DNA from 3 places in the Parviterribacter multiflagellatus genome. Region 2 is predicted to be linked to each of the others. Evidence: riboswitches for the same ligand, from Rfam matches in the RefSeq annotation. Region 2 holds a riboswitch; each other region holds the start of a gene.

Region 1 (6,542 bases), on a different contig from region 2:
GGAAGCCCTGCGCGTAGCGGCAGCCCATCCGCTCGAGGCGCTCCAGCTGACCCTCCGTCTCGACGCCCTCGGCGACGACCGTCAGGCCGAGCGCCCGCGCCAGCTCCATCAGCCCCGACACGATCAGCGCGTCGCGTGAGCCGCCGCTCTCCAGCCCGGCGACGAACGAGCGGTCGATCTTCAGCCCGTCGATCGGCACGTGGCGCAACCGCCCGAGCGACGAGTAGCCCGTCCCGAAGTCGTCGAGCACGATCCGCACGCCCAGCTCGCGCACCGCGTCGAGCACCGCCAGCGGCCGCTCCCCGGCCTCCATCAGCGAGCTCTCCGTCAGCTCCAGCACGAGTGCCTCCGCCGGCAGCCCCGACGCCGCGAGCGCGTCCTCGACTTGCGCGGGCAGCGTCGGGTCCGCCGCCTGGTGCGGCGAGAGGTTGACGTGGCAGGTGAGCCCGCGTCCGTCCTGCCGCCGCGCGACCTCGACGCACGCCCGGCGCAGGACCCACGCGCCGATGTCGGCGATCAGCCCCGCCTCCTCGGCGATCGCGATGAACTGCCCGGGCGGCACCAGGCCGCGCTCGGGGTGGCGCCAGCGCACGAGCGCCTCGACGCCGACGACCGCCCCGTCACCGATGCCGACGATCGGCTGGCAGGCCAGCACGAGCTCCTCGCGCAGCACCGCGCCGCGCAGATCCCGCTCCAGCGCGATGCGCTCCCGCGCGCGGATGCGCGCGAGCTCGTCGAACAGCTCGTAGCGGTCGCGCCCCGCGAGCTTCGCCCGCTCCGCGGCGACCTCCGCATCGCGCACGAGCTCGGCCGCGCCCGCCTCCGCCGCCACGGCCAGCGCGACGCCCGCGCTCGCCGTCAGCGCGACGTCCTCGCCGCGCAGCGCGAACGGCCGCCGCACCGCCGCGACGAGCGCCTGCGCGAGCTGCGCGGCCTCCTCCTCGTCGGCGACGTCGTCCAGCACCGCCGCGAACCGGTCGCCGCCGAGCCGGCCGACGGCCACGTCCGGGCCCGCCGCCGCGCACAGGCGCCGCGCCATCAGGCAGAGCGCCTCGTCGGCCGCGTCGAGCCCGTGCGTCTCGTTCACGCGCCGGAAGCGATCGAGGTCGACCACCACGAGTCCCACGCGACGCGTCTCGCCCAGCGCCGCGCGGGTGAGCGCGTCCTGCAGCCGCTGCCGCACCGGGACGCGGCCGAGCAGGCCGGTGAGCGCGTCGCGCTCGGCGCCCCGCGAGCGCGCGTCGCGGCCCGCCTCGGCGAGCAGCGCGGCGACTGTCAGGGACGCACGGTCCGGCCGATCTCCCACAACCGACACCGTGTCGAGTGTAGGAGCGCCAAACGGGTCATGTCGCACCAGAACCGTCGGACAGCTGCCGCTCGGCCGCCGCGGAGACGATCGAGACGACCTCGTCGACGCTGTCGGTGAGCCGCAGCAGCGTCAGGTCCTGCGGCGAGATCATCCCCGCGCCGAGCATGTGCTCGTGCAGCCAGTCGAGCAGCCCGGACCAGTACTCGGTCCCGACCAGCACGACCGGGAAGTGCCTGATCTTGCGCGTCTGGATGAGCGTGAGCGCCTCGAACAGCTCGTCCATCGTCCCGAACCCTCCGGGCAGCACGACGAAGGCGTTCGAGTACCGCACGAACATGACCTTGCGCGCGAAGAAGTAGTGGAAGTCGATCCCGACATCGACCCAGGGGTTCATCCCCTGCTCGAACGGGAGGTCGATCCCGAGGCCGATCGACGTCGCGCCGGCCTCGTGGGCGCCGCGGTTGGCGGCCGCCATCGCGCCGGGGCCGCCGCCGGTGATCACGCAGAACCCGGCGGAGCCGAGCGTGCGGCCGATGTCGCGGGCGAGCTGGTAGCGCGGGCTGTCCTCGGGCGTGCGCGCCGAGCCGAAGACGGCGACGCCGCGCGTGACGGACGAGAGCGCGTCGAACCCGCGCGCCAGCTCGGCGCGCATCCGTTCGACGCGCTGGGCGTCCGTGATCTCGGACGCCACGCACGGGAGCTGCGCGGAGAGCAGCTCCTCGTCGGCGTCCTGTGGGTGTCGGAGTGGTTCGTCGGTCAGAGCCCCTCAGGATGGCGCACGGTGAAGCCGCTCGGCGAGCGCTCCTCCGTCTGCCACCGGGAGCCCGACTTCGCGCGGCCGCTGGTGTCGAACCGCAGGCCGGCCACGACCATGTACATGTGGCCGCCGTGGGCGTAGATCGTGACCCACTGGCCCTCGCCGGCCTCGCCCCAGTCCATGAAGCCGCCGGAGGGCATCGACGCGTCGAGCAGGCCCGCGCCGTGCAGCGCGTAGGAGACCGAGCCCGAGCAGTCGTAGCCCGAGTCCTTCCACTTGCCGTGACCGCCGCCGTACCGGTACGGCGTCGTGGCGATCTCGTTGCCGGCGGCGATGATCTGCTTGACCGCCTCCGGGGCGTTGGCCGGCGGGATCGCCAGGCCGTCCTCCGTCAGCTCGGCCTTCTCGCCCGGCGCCGTCTGGGCGGAGACCGCGCGCGGGCGGTTCAGCGAGTCGGCCGAGAACCCGCCGCTGCCGGCGGACGGCTTGAGCGCCGTCTCGACGCTCTCGACGTCCTCCGCCGAGACGCGCCCGTCGATCGTCAGGCCGAGGTCGCTCTCCAGCCGACGCACCAGCCGGTGCGTGCCGCTGCCGAAGACGCCGTCGACCTTCGTGGAGAAGCCGGCGCGGCGGAGGAGCTTCTGCAGCTCCTTCACGTCGCCGCCGCGGGATCCCTTGGCGAGCGTGCGGTCGCCGAGGGCGGCCTGGGCGGGAGCGGCGCTGAGCGCGAGCAGCAGGAGGGCTGCGAACGCGCCGACAAGCGCGGCAAGTGGGCGGCGGGCGGGTACGGACGTCGGCACTGCTTGAAGACCTCTCTTTCGGCGGTTGCCTGCGGGGTTAGCTGTCGGGCTCGCGCAGAAAGAGCAGCGCTACGCCGCCGTGATGGCGGTGATTCGCCCCCGGCCGTCCAGACGTCGAACGGCCCATGGGTCCCCCGTCTCCTCACCAACCACGGTGAGGAGCTCGGCTGGTCCTACGAACGCCGGGCACTGTATCGCCTCGCGGGGACATAAGCCGTGGTGTGCCCGACCGCACACCTGGCGCGGCCTGGCTCGACCGGATGTCCGGGGCCTCTCAGTTGGCGCGCTGACGTGCCGATTGGCAGACCATGCCTTCCCGCCTCCGCTTGCTCGGCCTGCTCGTGCTGGCCGCCTTCACGGTCTGCGCGACCGCCTCCGCCGCCATCACGGGCCGTCAAGGCGGCCGTCTCGCCGACACCCTCGTCGGCACCGCCGGCCCGGACACGATGTCCGGCCAGGGCTCGTCCGACCGCCTGTCCGGCCGCGGCGGGAGCGACTTCATCGCGGGCGGCACCGGCGGCGACGTGCTCAACGGCGAGGACGGCGACGACCGCCTCGAGGGCGGCAGCGCCGACGACGACCTCGGCGGCGGCCTCGGCCGCGACCGCCTCTACGGCGAGTCGGGCAACGACGCGCTCGACGGCGGCGAGGGCGACGACGTCATGGACGGCGGCGACGGCGACGACAGCTCCGTCGGCGGCAACGGCAACGACTTCATCGTCGAGGCGCGCGCCGGCAACGACCGCCTGCTCGACGGCGGTGAGGGCGACGACTACCTCCACGGCAACCTCGGCTCCGACCGCAAGATCCTCGGAGGCAACGGCAACGACGTGCTCTTCGGCGGCTCGGGCGAGGACGTCCTCGACGGCGGCCCCGGCAACGACCGCATCGACGCGGGCCCCGGCCAGAACCCGGGCTTCCCGGTCACCGGCGGCGACGGCGACGACGTCCTCGTCGACGACGGCGGCGGCGCGGACCTCGACGGCGGCACGGGCAACGACACGATCTACGGCTTCGGCGGCGTCGACAACATCGCCGGCGGCCCGGGCGACGACGTGATCTACACCGGCCCCGCGCAGGACCGGGTCGACTGCGGCGACGGCAACGACACCGTGTTCGTCAGCTCTCGCGGCGAGGCCGAGCAGACCGCCGGCTGCGAGAAGATCGTGCTGCCGAACGTCATGCGCGCCGTCGTCGGCCAGGAGTCCGGCAACGACCCGACCGACACCGACGACGTCGCCACCGCGCGCGGCCAGGTGCTCGCGGCCGGCTGGAACAACGCGGCCGTGGGCGCCGCCGGCGCCGCCGGTGAGCAGGTGCTCGAGCACGTCCGGGCGCAGGAGTCGCGCGTCCTCTGCTCCTTCGCCAAGGGCTGCCGCGGCGGCTCGGCGGCCGACGAGCGCATCATCGGCACCGAGGGCGGCGACAAGATGGCCGGCGGCGTCGGCTCCGACTTCCTCGAGGGCGCCGGCGGCAGCGACCGCCTCTTCGGCGGCGGCGGTCCGGACGAGCTGTTCGGCCGCTTCGGCGACGACCTGCTCGACGGCGGCGCCGGCGATGACGAGATCGAGGGTGGCCGCGGCGACGACAAGCTCGTCGGCGGCGTGGGCGACGACCAGCTCAACGGCGGCTTCGGCACCGACAAGCTGCTCGGCGGCGCAGGCGACGACACGCTGCTCGCCGTCGGGGGCGGCAAGGACGTCATCGACTGCGGTCCCGGCCGCGATCGCGTCGCCAAGGACGCCAAGGACCGGACGAAGAACTGCGAGATCGTCCTCTAGGAGCGGGAAAGGGTCAAGCAGGGCGGAAGCACGCCGATCAACCAGGCGTGCTTCCGCCCCGCCGACTCCTCACGCTCCTCTGCGCCGCCGCCGCGGTGGCGCTCCCGGCAACGAGCGCCTCCGCCGCCGAGCCGGGCCTCGACCTCACCGGCGCCTCGCCGGCCGCCGCCCAGGACTTCGACCAGCTCAGCGACCTGGGCGCCAAGTGGGCGCGCCACGCGATCGCCTACGAGGACATCCCCGAGTGGCGCCTGGACCAGTACGCCGCCACCTTCGCCGAGGAGGACCGGCGCGGCGTCAAGTCGCTGCTCATGGTCAACAGCGCCACGAGCACCGCGCCCGCCGACCCGCAGGCGTACGCCAACGCCGTCGCGCACATGGCGGCCCGCTTCAAGGGCTCGCTCGAGGCCATCGAGATCTGGAACGAGCAGGACGAGGGCGAGTTCTGGGTCGGTGGCCCGCAGGTCGACCGCTACGTCGACCTCCTCAAGCGCTCGTACGCCGCCATCAAGGCCGTCAACCCCGGCGTCACGGTCGTCTTCGGCCCGATGACGGGCGCGAACGTCGACTTCCTCCAGGCCGCCTACCAGCACGGCGCCAAGGGGCACTTCGACGCGATCGCCGCCCACACCGACACCGCCTGCCAGATCGCCGCGCCGTCGAGCTACTACCGCGAGGACAACGGCCGCATCGCGCGCTTCACGTTCTTGGGCTACCGCGCCCTGCACGACGTGATGGTCGCCAACGGCGATCCCAAGCCGATCTGGCTCACCGAGATCGGCTGGTCGACGACCAACGACGTCTGCGGCCGCGGCATGTGGGCCGGCCAGAAGAAGGCCGGCGTCACCGAGGCCGACCAGGCGAAGTTCCTGCTCGAGGCCTTCCACTGCCTCAAGGAGACCCCCTACGTCCAGGTCGCCATGTGGTTCCGCCACCGCGATCCGGCGCCGGGCCTGAGCGAGATGAACGCATACGGCCTGCTCCGCCACGACGGCACGCGCCGCCCGGCCTACGCCGCCTTCCAGCAGTACGCGCGGCTCGGCGACCGCCTCACCGGCCCGTGCGGCGACTTCGTCGCGCCGAAGGTGCAGATCACGTCGCCGACGTCCGACGTGACGATCGGGACCGGCGAGCCGCTGCCGATCAAGGCGAGCTCGACCGACGGCGACGTCCACCGCATCACGCTGCAGCTGAAGGGCGCGCCGAAGGAGATCCGCAACTTCACCAACGGCGGCCAGCCGCTCGACGCGAAGGCCGGCGTCGGCCTCACGTGGATGGGCGCGAAGAAGCTGCCGGTCGGGACGCACACGCTCGTCGTCACCGCCAAGGACGCCGCGGGCAACCAGGGCCGCGCCGAGGTGACGTTCCGCAAGATCGACCCGCGCGCGCTCAAGAGCCAGCCGACGTCCGCCAAGGGCCTGAAGCTCCTCGGCAAGGGCCGCAAGCGCACGCTCGTCGGGCAGGTCCGCTCGACGCTCCGCTTCAAGCTCGGCGGCAAGGTGCTCGTCGAATGGCAGAACAAGCGCAAGGGCAAGTGGAAGAAGATCCACGGCGCCGCCTACAACGCCAGCAAGCCCTTCCGCTTCCAGCAGAAGCTCAAGTACAAGGGCCAGTGGCGGGTGCGCGTCAAGTACGTCGGCGTCAAGCCCTTCAAGAGCTCGACCTCGCGCTGGCTGACGTTCAAGGTGAAGTAGCGGCAGGCTAGGCGCCGAGCGCCGCCGCTGCGACCGCGAGCGCGACCCGCGCTCGCGGCTCCAGCGACGCGATCGACACGTGCTCGTGCGGGGCGTGCGCGCCACCCCCGCGCGGGCCGAGCCCGTCGATCGTCACCGGGATCGCCGCGGCGAAGTGGCTCGCGTCCGACGCCCCGCCGCGCGAACCCGCGTCGATCCGCG
Region 2 (6,542 bases):
CCTCGTCGGCGAAGCCGGGGTGGTCGCTGCTCAGGTGGACGGTGACCTGACCGTCGTCGCCCTGCGTGACCGGTGAGTAGAGCTGTCCCTCTTCGAACACGGTTCTCCTCCGTCCAGGGGGCGAGAACATCACTCGGAACGCCTACTGGCAAGTCTGACCAGCCCAGATGCGCAGAATTGGCACTAAGGCTGCGCAGTTCTGTCACAGTGCTGTGCAGAATGACCACACATCGGGTCGACGAGCTGGACGCGCGCCTCATCGCCGAGCTGCGCGCGAACCCCCGCGTCGGGCTGCTCGAGATCTCCCGCCGCCTCGGCGTCGCCCGCGGCACCGTGCAGGCGCGGCTGTCGAAGCTCGAGGCGCGCGGCGTCATCACCGGCTACGGCCCCGAGATCGACCCCGCGGCGATGGGCTACGGCATCACCGCGTTCGTGCTGCTCGAGCTCGCGCAGGGGCGCCTGCGCGAGGCGACCGACGCGCTCGCGGCGCTCCCCGAGGTGCTGGAGGCCGACGCGATCAGCGGCCAGCACGACCTCATCTGCCGCGTCGCCGCGCGCGACACCGAGCACCTGCAGGAGATCTTCAACACCCTCCACGCGAGCGGCGCGATCCGCCGCTCGACGTCGTCGGTCGTGCTGTCGCAGGTCGTGCGGCCGCGCAGCCAGCCGCTGGTGGACGCCGCGGGGCAGGCGGACGCGCCCGGCTAGGACTCCAGCCGCGCGACGAGCTCGTCGAGGCGCAGCTCCTCGAGGCCCTTGCCGACCGCGTCGAGCTCGCCGGCGCAGAACTCGACGAGCGACTTGCCCTCGGTGACGAGGTCGAGGGTCTCGCGCAGGCCCGCCTCGCCGGAGTCGAGGCGGCGGATGATCTCCTCGAGGCGGGCGGTGGCGGACTCGTAAGTCGGGGTGGAGGCGGCTTCCATCAGGGCTCCTCGGTGAGGTCGAACATGCCCGGCTGCGGCGGCGCCGCGGGCGGGGAAGGGGTGGCCGGCCGCGTGGCGGCGTCGCGCACGTCGGCGGTCGCCTCGCCGTCGGCGAACCGCAAGGTCACCGCGCCGGCCTCGCGGGCGGCGGAGGCGGACGTGACCGGGGTGCCGGCGGCGTCGGTGGCGAGCGTGTAGCCGCGCTCCAGCGTGCGCTGGGGGTCGTGCGCGGCGAGCAGCGCGGAGAGCGCGTCGAGGCGGCGGGCGCGCGCGTCCGTGCTCGTGCGCGCGAGCACGGCGGCGCGACGCTGCAGCGACGCGGTGGCGGCCAGGCGGGCGGGCCCGGAGGCCTCGGACTTGCGCGCGAGGACGAGCGCGTGGCGGCTCGTGCGCAGGCGCGCCTGGCTCACCCCGCGCGCGGACGCCGCGCGGATCTCGCGCAGCTTCTGGTGGAGCCGCTCGCGCTCGCGCACGACGTAGCGCGCGGGCGCGCGCGACAGCGCGGCCAACGTGCGGGCGCGCGTGAGGATCGCGTGGTGCGCGTGGCGGTCGAGCCGGCGCGCGGCCTGCAGGAGCCCCGCGCGGGCGGCGACGAGATCCCACCCGACCGCGGTCTCGGCGGCGTGCGTCGGCGTCGAGCAGCTCACCGCCGCCACGTCGTCGAGCAGCGTCCGGTCGGTGTGGTGGCCGACCGACGCGATGACCGGCACGGGCAGCAGCGCGACCGTCCGGCACAGCGTCTCGTCGCAGAAGCAGAACAGGTCGGCGAGCGAGCCGCCGCCGCGCGCGACGATGATCACGTCGACCTCGCCGGTCGCGGCGAGGTCCTGCAGGACGCGCGTCACGGCGCCGGACGCGTGGCGGTCCTGCACGGGAGCGAACGCCCACACGAGCCGCCCGGCCCAGCCGCGGCGCCGCAGCCCCGCGAGCACGTCGTCGCGGGCCTTGCCGCCCTCGGCGGTGACGACGCCGATCGTCCGCGGCAGCGGCGGGCGAACCAGCGCCTTCTGCGGCGCGAACAGGCCCTCGCCCGCGAGCAGCTTGCGCAGGCGGTCGAGCTGGGCGAGCAGGTCGCCCTCCCCGGCCACGCGCAGCGCGCTGACCGTGAACGAGAACGACGGCGACGCCGTGCGCGAGCCGGGGTAGTAGTCCGGCCCGCCGGCGACGACGACCTGCGAGCCGTCGGCCAGCGCGCCCGGCGCGAGGCCGAGCGCGTCGAAGTCGTCGCGCCACATCGAGCACGGGAGCGCGCCCGTGGCGTCGCGCAGCTCGAACCACACCCGCGCGCGGCCCGGCTTGAGGTTCCACACCTCGCCGAAGAGCTGGAGCCGCGCGCGCTTGCGCAGCTCGTCACGCAGCTTCGCCGCGTACGCGCCCACCGGGAACGGCCCGAGCAGGGACGAGCCCGGGATGCCGTCGGGCGCGAGCGTGGGGTCAGCCGCCATGAACCGTCAAGTACGCCAGAGGCGGCGGACGGAGCGGCGTCGCGTCGCTACTGGTGCGCGGCCTGCTCGGCGGCCGGGCGGGCCGCCGTGGCGTCGGCGCCGAGCGAGGGCAGCGGGCCGATGCCGTCCTCGTGCGGCGTGCCGCGGACCTCGCCGCTGAAGCCCAGGGCCGTCAGCCGCGCGATCTCCTCCTCGCCCTCGACGCGGGCCGGGTGGCCCTCGGGGAGCTCGCGGATGAGCTTCGCGATGCGGTTGCGCACCTGCAGCGCGAAGTGCGGGGTGGCCGCGCCCTTGAGCTGGCGGACGTCGTCGACGGTGACCTCGCGGGTCCTGCGGATGGGGTGCTCGGCTTCGCTCACGACGACGGTGCGCTCTCGCTCTCTTGGTCTTCTGACGTCTGGATCCGGGTGATCTCGAGGAGCGCGTCGATGCGGGCCTGGCCCTTGACGCTCAGGGCGCTCTCGTCACCGATCACCCAGCCGTGATTGTAGACGCCGCGTACCGGGTCCTGGCGGTAGCCGGGCTGGATGTCGAGCAGGTAGCTCTCGAGCGCCTTCGGGAGCGTGTCGCCGCCGGTGTGCAGGAGGATCGGCCCGTACGTGCCGCTGGCCGACAGCGGCGCGGCGGCCACCGCGTCCATCGGGCGCGAGGCGTTGACGAAGACGAGGCCGTGGCCGGGGTCCACGACGCCCCAGCCGAAGCCGCCGTCGCTGAACCGGGAGAACGCGACGGCGGAGGCGATCGGGTCGGCGCCGCCCTCGATGCGCTCGACGGTGCCGAGCTCGTCCAGCTCCCGCTCGACCTTCGCGGAGACGATCGTCGCGTCGCCCAGCACGTAGATGCGCGGCTTCCCGTGGCGCTTGATCGCCGCGCGCGTCTCGGCGGGCAGCGCGTCGCGCTCGGTGTAGAGGATCGGGTCGCCGGACTTGGCGGCCCAGCCGGCGGCGGGCGCGGCGATCGCAGGCCGCGTGGCGCCGGTGACGATCACCTGCCCGCTCGCCTTGCCCTGCGCCGCGGTGACGAGCGCGTCGATCCGCGCCGCGATGTCGGCGGGCGTCGTGCCGGCGATGTCGGTGGAGCGCCTGCCCTCGATCTCGGGGACGTCGCCGATGCGGATCACCTGCGCGTTGCCCGCCTCCTCGGAGCCGGTCGGGTCGAGCGCGTCGATCGCGTCCTTCGTCGCGGCGGGCAGCTCCTCGCCGTCGGCCAGCAGCACCGGGGCGCCGATCGGGTCGGCGATCAGCGCCGCCGCGGCGACGCCCGCCTGCCAATGGTCCTTGTCGACGAGCGCGACGGCGTTGGGGCGGCGCGCAGGGTCCGGATGGACGGCGCGCGCCACGCCGGCGGCGTCCGCGACCGGGTCGCCGCCGCCCACGCGGGTCGTGTTCTTGGTGGCGAACGTCGGGAAGCCCAGGTCGTCCGCGGCGTCCTCCTGCTCCCCCTTGACGCCCACCTCGGGCGCGTCGCCGGGGTCGGAGCCCGGGTCGTTGTCGCCGCTGCCGCAGGCGGCCACGAGGAGCGCCAGCGCCGCGAGCAGGGCAGCCAGGAGAGGACGGCGGAGGAGCATGGCGGGCAAGGTACCGGTCCACGTGCGGCAGAACGCCACCGTCCTGTGACGCTGTTGACCGTGCTCGCGTGCGCGCCCGCGGCGCGTGCGCAGGACGACCTCGCGCTGCTCCGCCAGCACGCCCCGCGCCTGCACTACGACGCGCGCGAGCGCGACCGGGCGACGGCGGTCGAGGCGCTGGTCGCAGGCCCGGTGCGCGGCGACGCGGTGGCGCTGCGGCCGCGCGTGACGCCGCTCCCCGACGCCGTCTACGGGCGGGTGGTGCGCGAGCGGGGCGAGGGCACGTTCCAGCAGTACTGGCTGCTGTACGCGGACAACCCGCAGGACCGCGGCATCCTGCGGACGGGCCGGCACGAGGGTGACTGGGAGCTCGTGCAGGTGCGGCTCGGGGCGGACGGGGAGCCCGCGACGGCGACCTACGCGCAGCACGGATGGGCGGCGCGCTGCGGGTGGAGCGGGGACGTGTTCGTCGCCAACGGCTCCCACGCCTCGTACCCGGCGGCGGGCGAGCACGGGCGGCCGTGGCCCGATCCCGACGACGAGGCGCGCGGCGACGGGCGCGCGGTCACGCCCGAGGTGCGGCCGTTCGGCACGTGGGTGCGGTGGCCGGGGCGCTGGGGGAGGACCGAGACCGGCCTGGTCCCGGTGCCCGGTGAGAGCCCGTCGCCGCCCGGGCCCGCGTTCCAGGAGACCGACGCGTGGCGCGATCCGGCGGCCTACGAGCGCGGCGCGCGCGGCTGCGCGGACGGCGCGCCCCCGCATCCCTGGCCGGTCTACGCGGTGTCGTCGGCGCTGCTCGCGCTCCTCCTGCTGGGCTTCCGAACGTGGCGCGCAGAAGCCCGGAGCTTGCGGGATCGAGGTTCAAGTCGACGGATGTTGGGCCGACTACGACGCATGATCCATTGCAGGTTGGGTATTGTGCCCGGCCGATGCCGAATCCCTAGCCGACAGGCCAGGGATCGGGGGACCCATGTTGTTGGGGTGAACCGCCTGCTTCTGCGGGCGGAGCGCCGGCTCTTTCCGCGCTAACCCGTCAGCTAACCCCGTAGGCCGACGAAAGAGGTAAGTGCCGTGCGGGGACTCCCCGTTGTCATCACGAGCGTGCTCGCGGTGGGCCTGGTCATGGCCCCCAACGCTGCTGCCCAGTCCACGGGTGGGGCCGGCTTCGCGAGCGCAGCTGCCAAGAAGACGGTCAAGAAGAAGACCGTCAAGGCCAAGGAGGCCGGCGCCGGCAACGGCGGCACGGCCGCCGTCGAGGTCCAGTCCGCGCCCGTCCCGGGCGAGCCCGCCATCATCGGCGAGGACGGCCTGGCCTACGCGCCGCTCTCGGCGCCCGCCGAGGTCCACGCCGCGATCGCCGCGGCCAACAAGATCGTCGGCAAGCCGTACAAGTACGGCGGCGGTCACGCCAAGGTCGAGGACACGGGCTACGACTGCTCGGGGACCATCTCCTACGCCCTCCTCGCCGCGGGCCTCCTCGAGGACCCGCTCGACTCCTCGAGCTTCATGCGGTGGGGCAAGTCCGGCCCCGGCCAGTGGTTCACCGTCTACACGAACCCCGGCCACGCGTTCATCGTCATCGCCGGCCTGCGGCTCGACACGAGCGCGGCGGGCGACCCCAGCGGCCTCAAGGGCCCGCGCTGGCGCCCCAACCTGCGCTCCACGCGCGGGTTCAAGGTCCGCCACTTCGAAGGCTTCTAAGACCCCCCGGTGAGGGAGCGGGCGCCGAAGACGCGCCCGCTCTCTCGCTGATCCTCAGCGGGCGGGCGTGCCCTCCCGCTCCTCCGCGGCGCGCGCCTCCACGATCTGCTCGCGCTCGGCCAGCCGGTTGGCCCGGCGCAGCTGCGCCTCGCGCTCGCGGCGGTGCTCCTCGGGCGTCTCGCAGATCAGCGGCGGGACCTTCGCGGGGTGGCCGTCCTCGTCGAGCGCGACCATCGTGAGGTAGGCCGTCGTCGTGTGGCGGACCTCGCCGGTGCGCGGGTTCTCGGCCTCGACGCGGACGCCGACCTCCAGCGAGGTGTTCCACGCCGCGTTGATGGTCGCCTTGAACGAGACGAGCTCGCCGACGTTCACCGGCTGGAGGAACGTCATGCGGTCGAGGCCCGCCGTCACGACCCGGTTGCGGGAGTGGCGGACGCCCGTGACGCCCGCCGCCTCGTCGCAGTAGCGCATGATCGTCCCGCCGTGCACGAACCCGGCGCTGTTCGCGTCGGTCGGGCCCATCCAGCGGACGAGGGTCGAGCGCGATTCTGCGGGGGTCCTAGGGTCCATCCAGTCGATGGTACGGTGCCTCCATGCCCGGACTCGGTGGCAGGTTCAGCACGGTCGTCAAGGCCAAGATCTCCAAGATGCTCGACAAGGCCGAGGACCCGTCCGAGGTCCTCGACTACTCGTACGAGCAGCAGCTGCAGCTCCTGCAGAACGTCAAGAAGGGCATCGCCGACGTCGTCACGGCGAAGAAGCGCCTTCAGCTGCAGTCGAGCAAGCTCGAGCAGCAGGTCGTCAAGCTCGACACGCAGGCGCGTCAGGCGCTCGCGGCGGGCAAGGAGGACCTCGCCCGCGTCGCGCTGGAGCGCAAGCAGCTCGCCCAGACCGAGCTGCAGTCGC
Region 3 (6,542 bases), on a different contig from region 2:
GCGCGCTCGTACGGGGACTCCGCGCGCTCGTCGGCGATGAACTGGCCGAACTCCGACTCCTCCTCGTCGCCGACCGGCTTCTCGAGCGAGACCGGCGCCTGAGCGGAGCGCTTGATCGAGTCGACCTCCTCGGCGTCGATGCCGGTGGCCTCCGCGATCTCCTCGTTGGAGGGCTCACGGCCGAGCTCGGTGACGAGCTTGCGCTCGGCGCGCCCGATCTTGTTGAGCTTCTCGACGACGTGGACCGGGATGCGGATCGTGCGCGCCTTGTCGGCGAGCGCGCGGGCGATCGCCTGGCGGATCCACCAGGTCGCGTACGTCGAGAACTTGAAGCCCTTGCGGTAGTCGAACTTCTCCGCGGCGCGGACCAGGCCGAGCGTCCCCTCCTGGATCAGGTCGAGGAACGGCAGCCCCTGGTTGCGGTAGTTCTTCGCGATCGAGACGACGAGGCGGAGGTTCGACTCGACCATCTTCTGCTTCGCGTCCAGGTCGCCGCGCTCGATGCGCTTCGCCAGGTCGACCTCCTCCTGCGCGGTGAGGAGGCGGACCTTGCCGATGTCCTTCAGGAAGAGCTGAAGGGAGTCGGTCGTCATGTCGGGGCGGAAGATGTCCGCCGCCTTGGACTTGCGGCCCCGGCGCTTGTCCGGGGCGCGCTCGACGGCGTTGGCCGCCGCGGTCGCGGGATCGATCTCCTCGACGAGCTCGATCTCCGAACCCTCGAAGAAGGTGTGGAGCTCCTCGACGTCGGACTCGTCGAGGTCGAGCTCGGATACGGCCTTGGTGATCTCGGCGAACGTCAGTACGCCGACCTCCTGGCCCCGCGCCAGAAGGTTCTTGACCTCTTCGAGTTCCTGGAGTTCTACGACTGACATGAAGTTCCGTTTCCGCCGGACGGGTCCAGCACGTGGTTCCTCGCGAGGGTCCAGTTCTCCGTCACGAGCAGGGATACCCGCTCGCCACGGAAAGTTGGCTGCCTCAGTCTAGGCACTTTCGCGGCTTGGTCAACGCACTTGACGGCGGCGGGGCCGTCTCCCTGCAACCTGCGACAGAATGATCAGCCGATGGCTGATGATCCTCAGCGCGAGGTCCTCTCAAGCCTGCCACGGTCCCGCCCGGTCCGCCGCAGTACCAAGCGCTCCGGGTCGACCGCCGAGGCAGCCGACGCGGTGAAGGCCGCGGCGAGCGAGAGCACCGGCGCCACCACCGACAAGCCCGCGCCCGCGAAGAAGCCGGCGACGGCGAAGAAGCCCGCGGCGGCGAAGAAGCCGGCAGCGGCGAAGAAGCCTGCGGCCGCGAAGAAGCCGGCAGCGGCGAAGAAGCCCGCGACCGCGGCGAAGACGCCGGCGGCGGCTGCGGCGAAGCCCGCGGCGGCGAAGCCGAAGGCGGCTGCGGCGGCCAAGCCCGCTCCGGCCGCGAAGGCGGCGGCCAAGCCGACGGCGAAGGCCCCGGCCAAGGCGGGCGCCACCGCGAAGTCCGCCGCGGCAGCCAAGCCGGCCGCAGCGAAGAAGCCCGCGGCCGCGAAGGCCGCCGCGCCGCGCACGCCGGGCCCGAAGCAGGGCGCGACCAAGGCCGCGAAGGCCGCGGCCGCCGGCACCGCACCCGCCGCCAAGAAGCCCGCCGCGCGCAAGCCGGCGGCCAAGAAGGCGCCCGCGCGCGCGACGCGCCCGAAGCTCGAGGCGGTCCCGCCCGCCAACGGCGCCGTGGCCGACGCGCCGCCGCCGCGCGCGCCGGAGGCCACGACCCCGCCCGCCGGGTGGGCGTCGACGGAGCCCACGGGCGGCCACGGCGGCGGCGGCCCGGTCGACACCGTCACGACCGCCGTGAAGGCGGCCGGCGAGGTCGCGCAGATCGGCGTGGCCGTCGGCAAGCAGGCCGTCAAGGGCCTGCTCTCGCGCATCCCCAAGCCGTAGCGCTCGCTGCTCTTCCACCCGCGCGCGCGAGCGACGCGCGCGGGTGGGAGGTGCGCTACGCTCCCGCGGTCGCCGAGTCTCGCGGTCTCCGGATCGTGGGAGCGGGGGAACCACTTGCGCCGCCGGACCACCACCGGTGCGACGGCGCTGGGGCGAATCGACCTCGTGAGAGGTCGTAGCGCATCGCGCGAGCCCGTCAGCTCACCCCGTAGGCGCGTTCCACATATGCCGCCGATCCTTCGAAGCACTCCGCTGCTCGCTGCCGCCGCGTTCGCGCTTGCCGGCACGCTGACCACGCCCGCGTCCGCACAGCTCGCGGCGCCGACCGGCGGCGCCGAGGCCGCCTCGCCCGCCAAGCCCGGCCTCACCGTCGCCCCCGGCGCGCTCGTCGCCCGCACCGTCGCGATCCGCGGGAAGGTCGACGCGACCGACGCCGGGCGCGCCGTCCGCGTCGAGCGCCAGCTCGCCGACGCCACCTGGGCCCAGATCGCCAGCGCCGTCGTCGGCGCGGACGGCACCTTCAAGGCGCTGTGGAAGACGGACGCCCCGGGCCGCGTCGCCCTGCGCGCGATCGTCGACCGCGGCACGGCCGACGGCTCGGTCGTCGCCACCGCGGCCGCCGCGCCGCTGACGGCGCAACTCACGGTCTTCACCGGCTCGGTCTCCAGCTGGTACGGCCCCGGCTTCTTCGGCCGCCGCACCGCCTGCGGCCAGCGCCTGCGCCGCACCACGGTGGGCGTCGCGCACAAGACGCTCCCGTGCGGCACGCGCGTCGACGTCTACTACAAGGGCAAGACCCTGAACGTCCCGGTCATCGACCGCGGCCCGTTCAAGAAGGGCCGCGACTGGGACCTCACGCAGGCCGCCGCCGAGCGGCTCGGCGTCACGGCCACCGTCCGCGTCGGCGTGCTGTCGCCGATCCCGATCCCGGACGAGGCGCCCGACCCCGACGCGCCCGCCGGGACGACCGCCGCGCGCTAGCGGGGCGGGCCCGAGACCCGCACGCCCGCGGCGCGGGCGGCGAAGAGGGCCTCCTCCGCGAGGCCCTCGAGGACCTCGGGGGCGTCGGAGTCGGCCGGGCAGGCCGTGACGCCGACGCAGAGCTGGAGCGGGGCCCCGCGGTGCGGCTCGACCTCGCCGACCGCCGCCGCGATGCGGTGCGCGAGCGCGCGGCCCTCGTCGGTGTCGGTGTCGGGCGCGGTGAGCCAGTAGCGCCCGGGCATCTCGCGTACGAGCGCGTCGGCGGGACGCAGCTGCGCGACGATCGCGCCCTCGGCCTGCTCCAGCGCGCGCGCCGCGTCGCCGTCCTCGTCGGCGGCGACGAGCCGCTCCGCGTCGGCGACCTCCAGGCAGAGCACGGCGAACGGCAGCCCGTCGGCCGTGTGGCGCTCCAGGCGGCGGACGATGGCCGCGCGCCACGGGGACAGCTGGGTGGCGAACGCGCTGCCGTCCTCGACGCCGTGGTGGAGGCGGCGGATGCGCGGCTCGTCGACCGGCGGCGTGTCGGCCCGCAGCCGCTCCGCGGCGGCGTCGAAGGGGTCGAGGTCCTCGTCGTCGTCGAACGCGAGCGAGCGCAGCCGCTGGGCAGCCTCGGCGAGCGGGTCCGTGGCGGTCGCCGCCTCGCGCAGCGCGGACTCGATCCGGGCGAGCACGTCGCCGGTGCGCGGGGGCCGGTGCTCCACCGGCTCCACCTCGACCTGCGCGGTGGCGGGTGCGGGCGCCGGTGGCTCCTCACGTACTGGCGCGGCGGGCGGCGGAGGAGCCGGGGGCGCCGCGGCGGCAGGCGCCGGCTGGTGCGGGAAGGGCGGGAGATCGACCTCGCCGCCGAGGTCCTCGACGTACACGCCGGGGTGCGGGTCGTCCGCCTCCCCGCCCGGCCGCGCGTCCCCCGCGGGCGCGGCAGGCTCGTCGTCGGCCCCGCGCAGCACCGCGGCGAGCGGCCCACGGTCGCCCGGGCGCGCGGGCCCGAGCGGGTGCGGCGACTCCAGCGTCGCCGCCGACACGGTGGCGATGACCGTCGCGAGGCGGTCGGCCAGCTCCCCCACCTGCGCGGGCACGGGCCGGTCGAGCGCGCCGAGCACCGCCGCCCATACGACCGAGCGCAGCGCGTCCAGCGCCGCGACCGCGTCGAGCGGCGCGGGCGCGGCGGCGAGGTGCCCCGCGCCGGCGGCCAGGGGCGCCAGCGCACCGCCGGGCTCCAGGTCGTCGAGCGCCGCGTCGCTCGCCAGCGCGGCTGCGAGCGCGGCGCAGAGGCGCGGCGCGTCGTCGGCGAAACGCGGCCCCGGCAGCCGCGCGGCGCGCTCCAGCGGCGCGAGCGCGACGAGCTCCACGAGCCAGGCCTTGGCCACCTCCGCCCCGTCAAGGGCAGGCGCGTCGGCGACGGGCCGCGCGCGCCTGCGGCCGAGGGTGGAAGTGGGCATAGGGACAGGTGCATACCGGTCGCGTCGGACGACACCACACCGCAACGCCGCAAATTGGGCGAAGAAGCGCAGAGACGCCTGCCGACTCAGCCGCGTGCCACGATGCGGTACCGACATGGCCCCCCTGCTCTCGATCGACGACGCGCGCGCCGCGGTCCTCGACGCCGTCACGCCGCTCGATCCCGAGACGATCTCGATCGCCGACGCGCTCGGCCGGGTGCTCGCGGAGGAGCTCGTCGCCGGCGGTGACGTCCCGCCGTTCGCGAACTCCGCGATGGACGGCTACCTCGTCCTCGCCGGGCCCGCCGGCCGCACGGTCAAGGTCGTCGGCGAGTCGCGCGCCGGCCATCCCGCGACCACCGCGCCCGCGGAGGGCGAGGCGATCCGCATCTCGACCGGCGCGTTCGTGCCCGACGCGGGCGAGGCGGTGATCCCCGTCGAGCAGGTGACCGTCCACGACGGCGGCGACACCATCACGCTGCACGCTGACGTCCCGTTCGGCCAGCACATCCGCCACCCGGGCGAGGACGTCAAGGAGGGCGCGCTGCTGCTCGCGCCCGGCACGGTCTTCGGCCCGGCGGAGGTCGGCGCCGCCGTGATCGCCGGGCGCGCGCACCTGCGCGCGGCGCGCCAGCCGCGCGTCTCGATCGTCGCGACCGGCGACGAGCTCGTCCCGCCCGGCCGCCCGCTTCGCCCGGGTCAGATCCACGAGTCCAACGGCATGACGCTCGGCGCGCTCGCGCAGCAGGCCGGCGCCGACGTCCTCGTGCGCGCGCACGTGAAGGACACGCCGACCGCGACCCGCAGCGCGCTCGAGCACGCGCTCGCCAAGTCGGACGTCGTGATCGCGTCGGGCGGCGTGTCGGTCGGCCCGCACGACCACGTCAAGGGCGCGCTGACCGACCTGGGCGTGAGCGAGCGCTTCTGGCGCGTCGCGCTGCGGCCCGGCAAGCCGACCTGGTTCGGCACCCGCGACCACACGCTCGTCTTCGGCCTGCCCGGCAACCCGGTCAGCGCGATGGTCACGTTCCTGCTCTTCGTCCGCCCAGCGCTGGCCAAGCTCCAGGGCGCGGACCCCGGGCGCACGCGCGTGAAGGCGCGGCTCACCGAGCCGCTCCCCCGCCTCCCCGGCCGTGACGAGGCGGTGCGCGTCACGCTCGCCTACACCGACGCCGGGCGCACCGCGACGCCGACCGGCCCGCAGGGCTCCCACCAGCTGACGTCGATGGTCGCCGCCGACGGGCTCGCGATCCTCACTGCCGGCGACGGCGTCGCCGAGGCCGGCAGCGAGGTCGAGGTCGAGCTGATCTAGGAACGCGGCGGTCGCAGCGCCGCGCCGAGCACGAGCCCCGCGAACGGCACCGCCGCGAGCACGATGCTGAGCGTGAGGCTCCCGCCGGTGACGAGCTCGAAGTTCGACAGCACCAGCCACATGCAGGCGACGAGCCCGAGGCTGGCGACGACCGGCGCGATGCGGCACCGCCACGCGTTGCCGGCGGCCAGGTCGGGGCGCCCGCGGAAGAACGCCACCACCGCCGCGGAGGTCGTGAGCATCAGCAGCACCATCCCGACGGTCGCGACGCCCGCCGCCGACCCGAACACGCCGACGAGCGGCTCGACGTCGAACACGGTGAGGACGAGCACGATCAGCGCCGCCGTCGCCGTCTGCGCGACCGACGAGCGCGCGGGCGAGCGGTGCTGCGGGTGGACCTCCGCCAGCCGCGCGGGCATCAGGCCCTTGCCGCCGAGGATGAACTGGTAGCGGGCGATGACGTTGTGGAACGACAGCACGCACGCGAAGAGGCTCGTGATGAGCAGGACGTTGATCACGTCGCGCCCCGCTCGGCCGAGCTTGTCGTCGGCGGTGTCGAGCAGCATGTTGCCCTCGCCGTCGAGCGTGCGCTGCGCGACCGCCGCGACGTCGTCCGGCCCGAGCGCCACGACGAACGCCCAGCACGTCAGCGCGTAGAAGCCGCCGATGAGGAGCACCGCGGCGTACGTCGCGCGCGGGATCGTGCGCTGCGGGTCGCGCGCCTCGTCGCGGAAGACGGCCGTCGCCTCGAAGCCGATGAAGCCGGTGAGCGCGAACAGCACCGCCACGCCCAGCGTGCCTTCCGTGAACACGCCCGGGTCGAACGACGTGAGCGTCAGGCCGGACGGGCCCGGGTCGCCCACGATCACGAGGTCGAGCAGCAGCACGATCCCGACCTCC

What was found. Region 2 has a riboswitch for cyclic di-AMP ahead of AC1UE5_RS26230 (C40 family peptidase). Riboswitches for the same ligand answer to the same signal wherever they lie in the genome.
Region 1: another riboswitch for cyclic di-AMP. It lies ahead of AC1UE5_RS10520 (peptidoglycan-binding domain-containing protein); the one in region 2 lies ahead of AC1UE5_RS26230 (C40 family peptidase).
Region 3: another riboswitch for cyclic di-AMP. It lies ahead of AC1UE5_RS10780 (septal ring lytic transglycosylase RlpA family protein); the one in region 2 lies ahead of AC1UE5_RS26230 (C40 family peptidase).

The regions. Positions count from the first base shown of each region.
Region 1 is NZ_JBXPIZ010000004.1:232,554-239,095, reverse strand. Features, by position in the region: gene AC1UE5_RS10530 (putative bifunctional diguanylate cyclase/phosphodiesterase) at 1-1,315, opposite strand, end outside; gene AC1UE5_RS10525 (LOG family protein) at 1,344-2,024, opposite strand; gene AC1UE5_RS10520 (peptidoglycan-binding domain-containing protein) at 2,066-2,866, opposite strand; cyclic di-AMP (ydaO/yuaA leader) riboswitch at 2,877-3,045, opposite strand; gene AC1UE5_RS10515 (calcium-binding protein) at 3,175-4,647, shown strand; gene AC1UE5_RS10510 (Ig-like domain-containing protein) at 4,695-6,341, shown strand; gene AC1UE5_RS10505 (M20/M25/M40 family metallo-hydrolase) at 6,349-6,542, opposite strand, start outside.
Region 2 is NZ_JBXPIZ010000014.1:6,408-12,949, reverse strand. Features, by position in the region: gene AC1UE5_RS26260 (phenylalanine 4-monooxygenase) at 1-100, opposite strand, end outside; gene AC1UE5_RS26255 (Lrp/AsnC family transcriptional regulator) at 220-708, shown strand; gene xseB (exodeoxyribonuclease VII small subunit) at 705-923, opposite strand; gene xseA (exodeoxyribonuclease VII large subunit) at 923-2,368, opposite strand; gene AC1UE5_RS26240 (hypothetical protein) at 2,416-2,727, opposite strand; gene AC1UE5_RS26235 (cell wall-binding repeat-containing protein) at 2,724-3,935, opposite strand; cyclic di-AMP (ydaO/yuaA leader) riboswitch at 4,856-5,002, shown strand; gene AC1UE5_RS26230 (C40 family peptidase) at 5,007-5,636, shown strand; gene AC1UE5_RS26225 (acyl-CoA thioesterase) at 5,691-6,206, opposite strand; gene AC1UE5_RS26220 (PspA/IM30 family protein) at 6,230-6,542, shown strand, end outside.
Region 3 is NZ_JBXPIZ010000004.1:282,100-288,641, reverse strand. Features, by position in the region: gene AC1UE5_RS10790 (sigma-70 family RNA polymerase sigma factor) at 1-872, opposite strand, end outside; gene AC1UE5_RS10785 (hypothetical protein) at 1,062-1,910, shown strand; cyclic di-AMP (ydaO/yuaA leader) riboswitch at 1,981-2,125, shown strand; gene AC1UE5_RS10780 (septal ring lytic transglycosylase RlpA family protein) at 2,136-2,891, shown strand; gene AC1UE5_RS10775 (hypothetical protein) at 2,888-4,330, opposite strand; gene AC1UE5_RS10770 (molybdopterin molybdotransferase MoeA) at 4,446-5,642, shown strand; gene AC1UE5_RS10765 (APC family permease) at 5,639-6,542, opposite strand, start outside.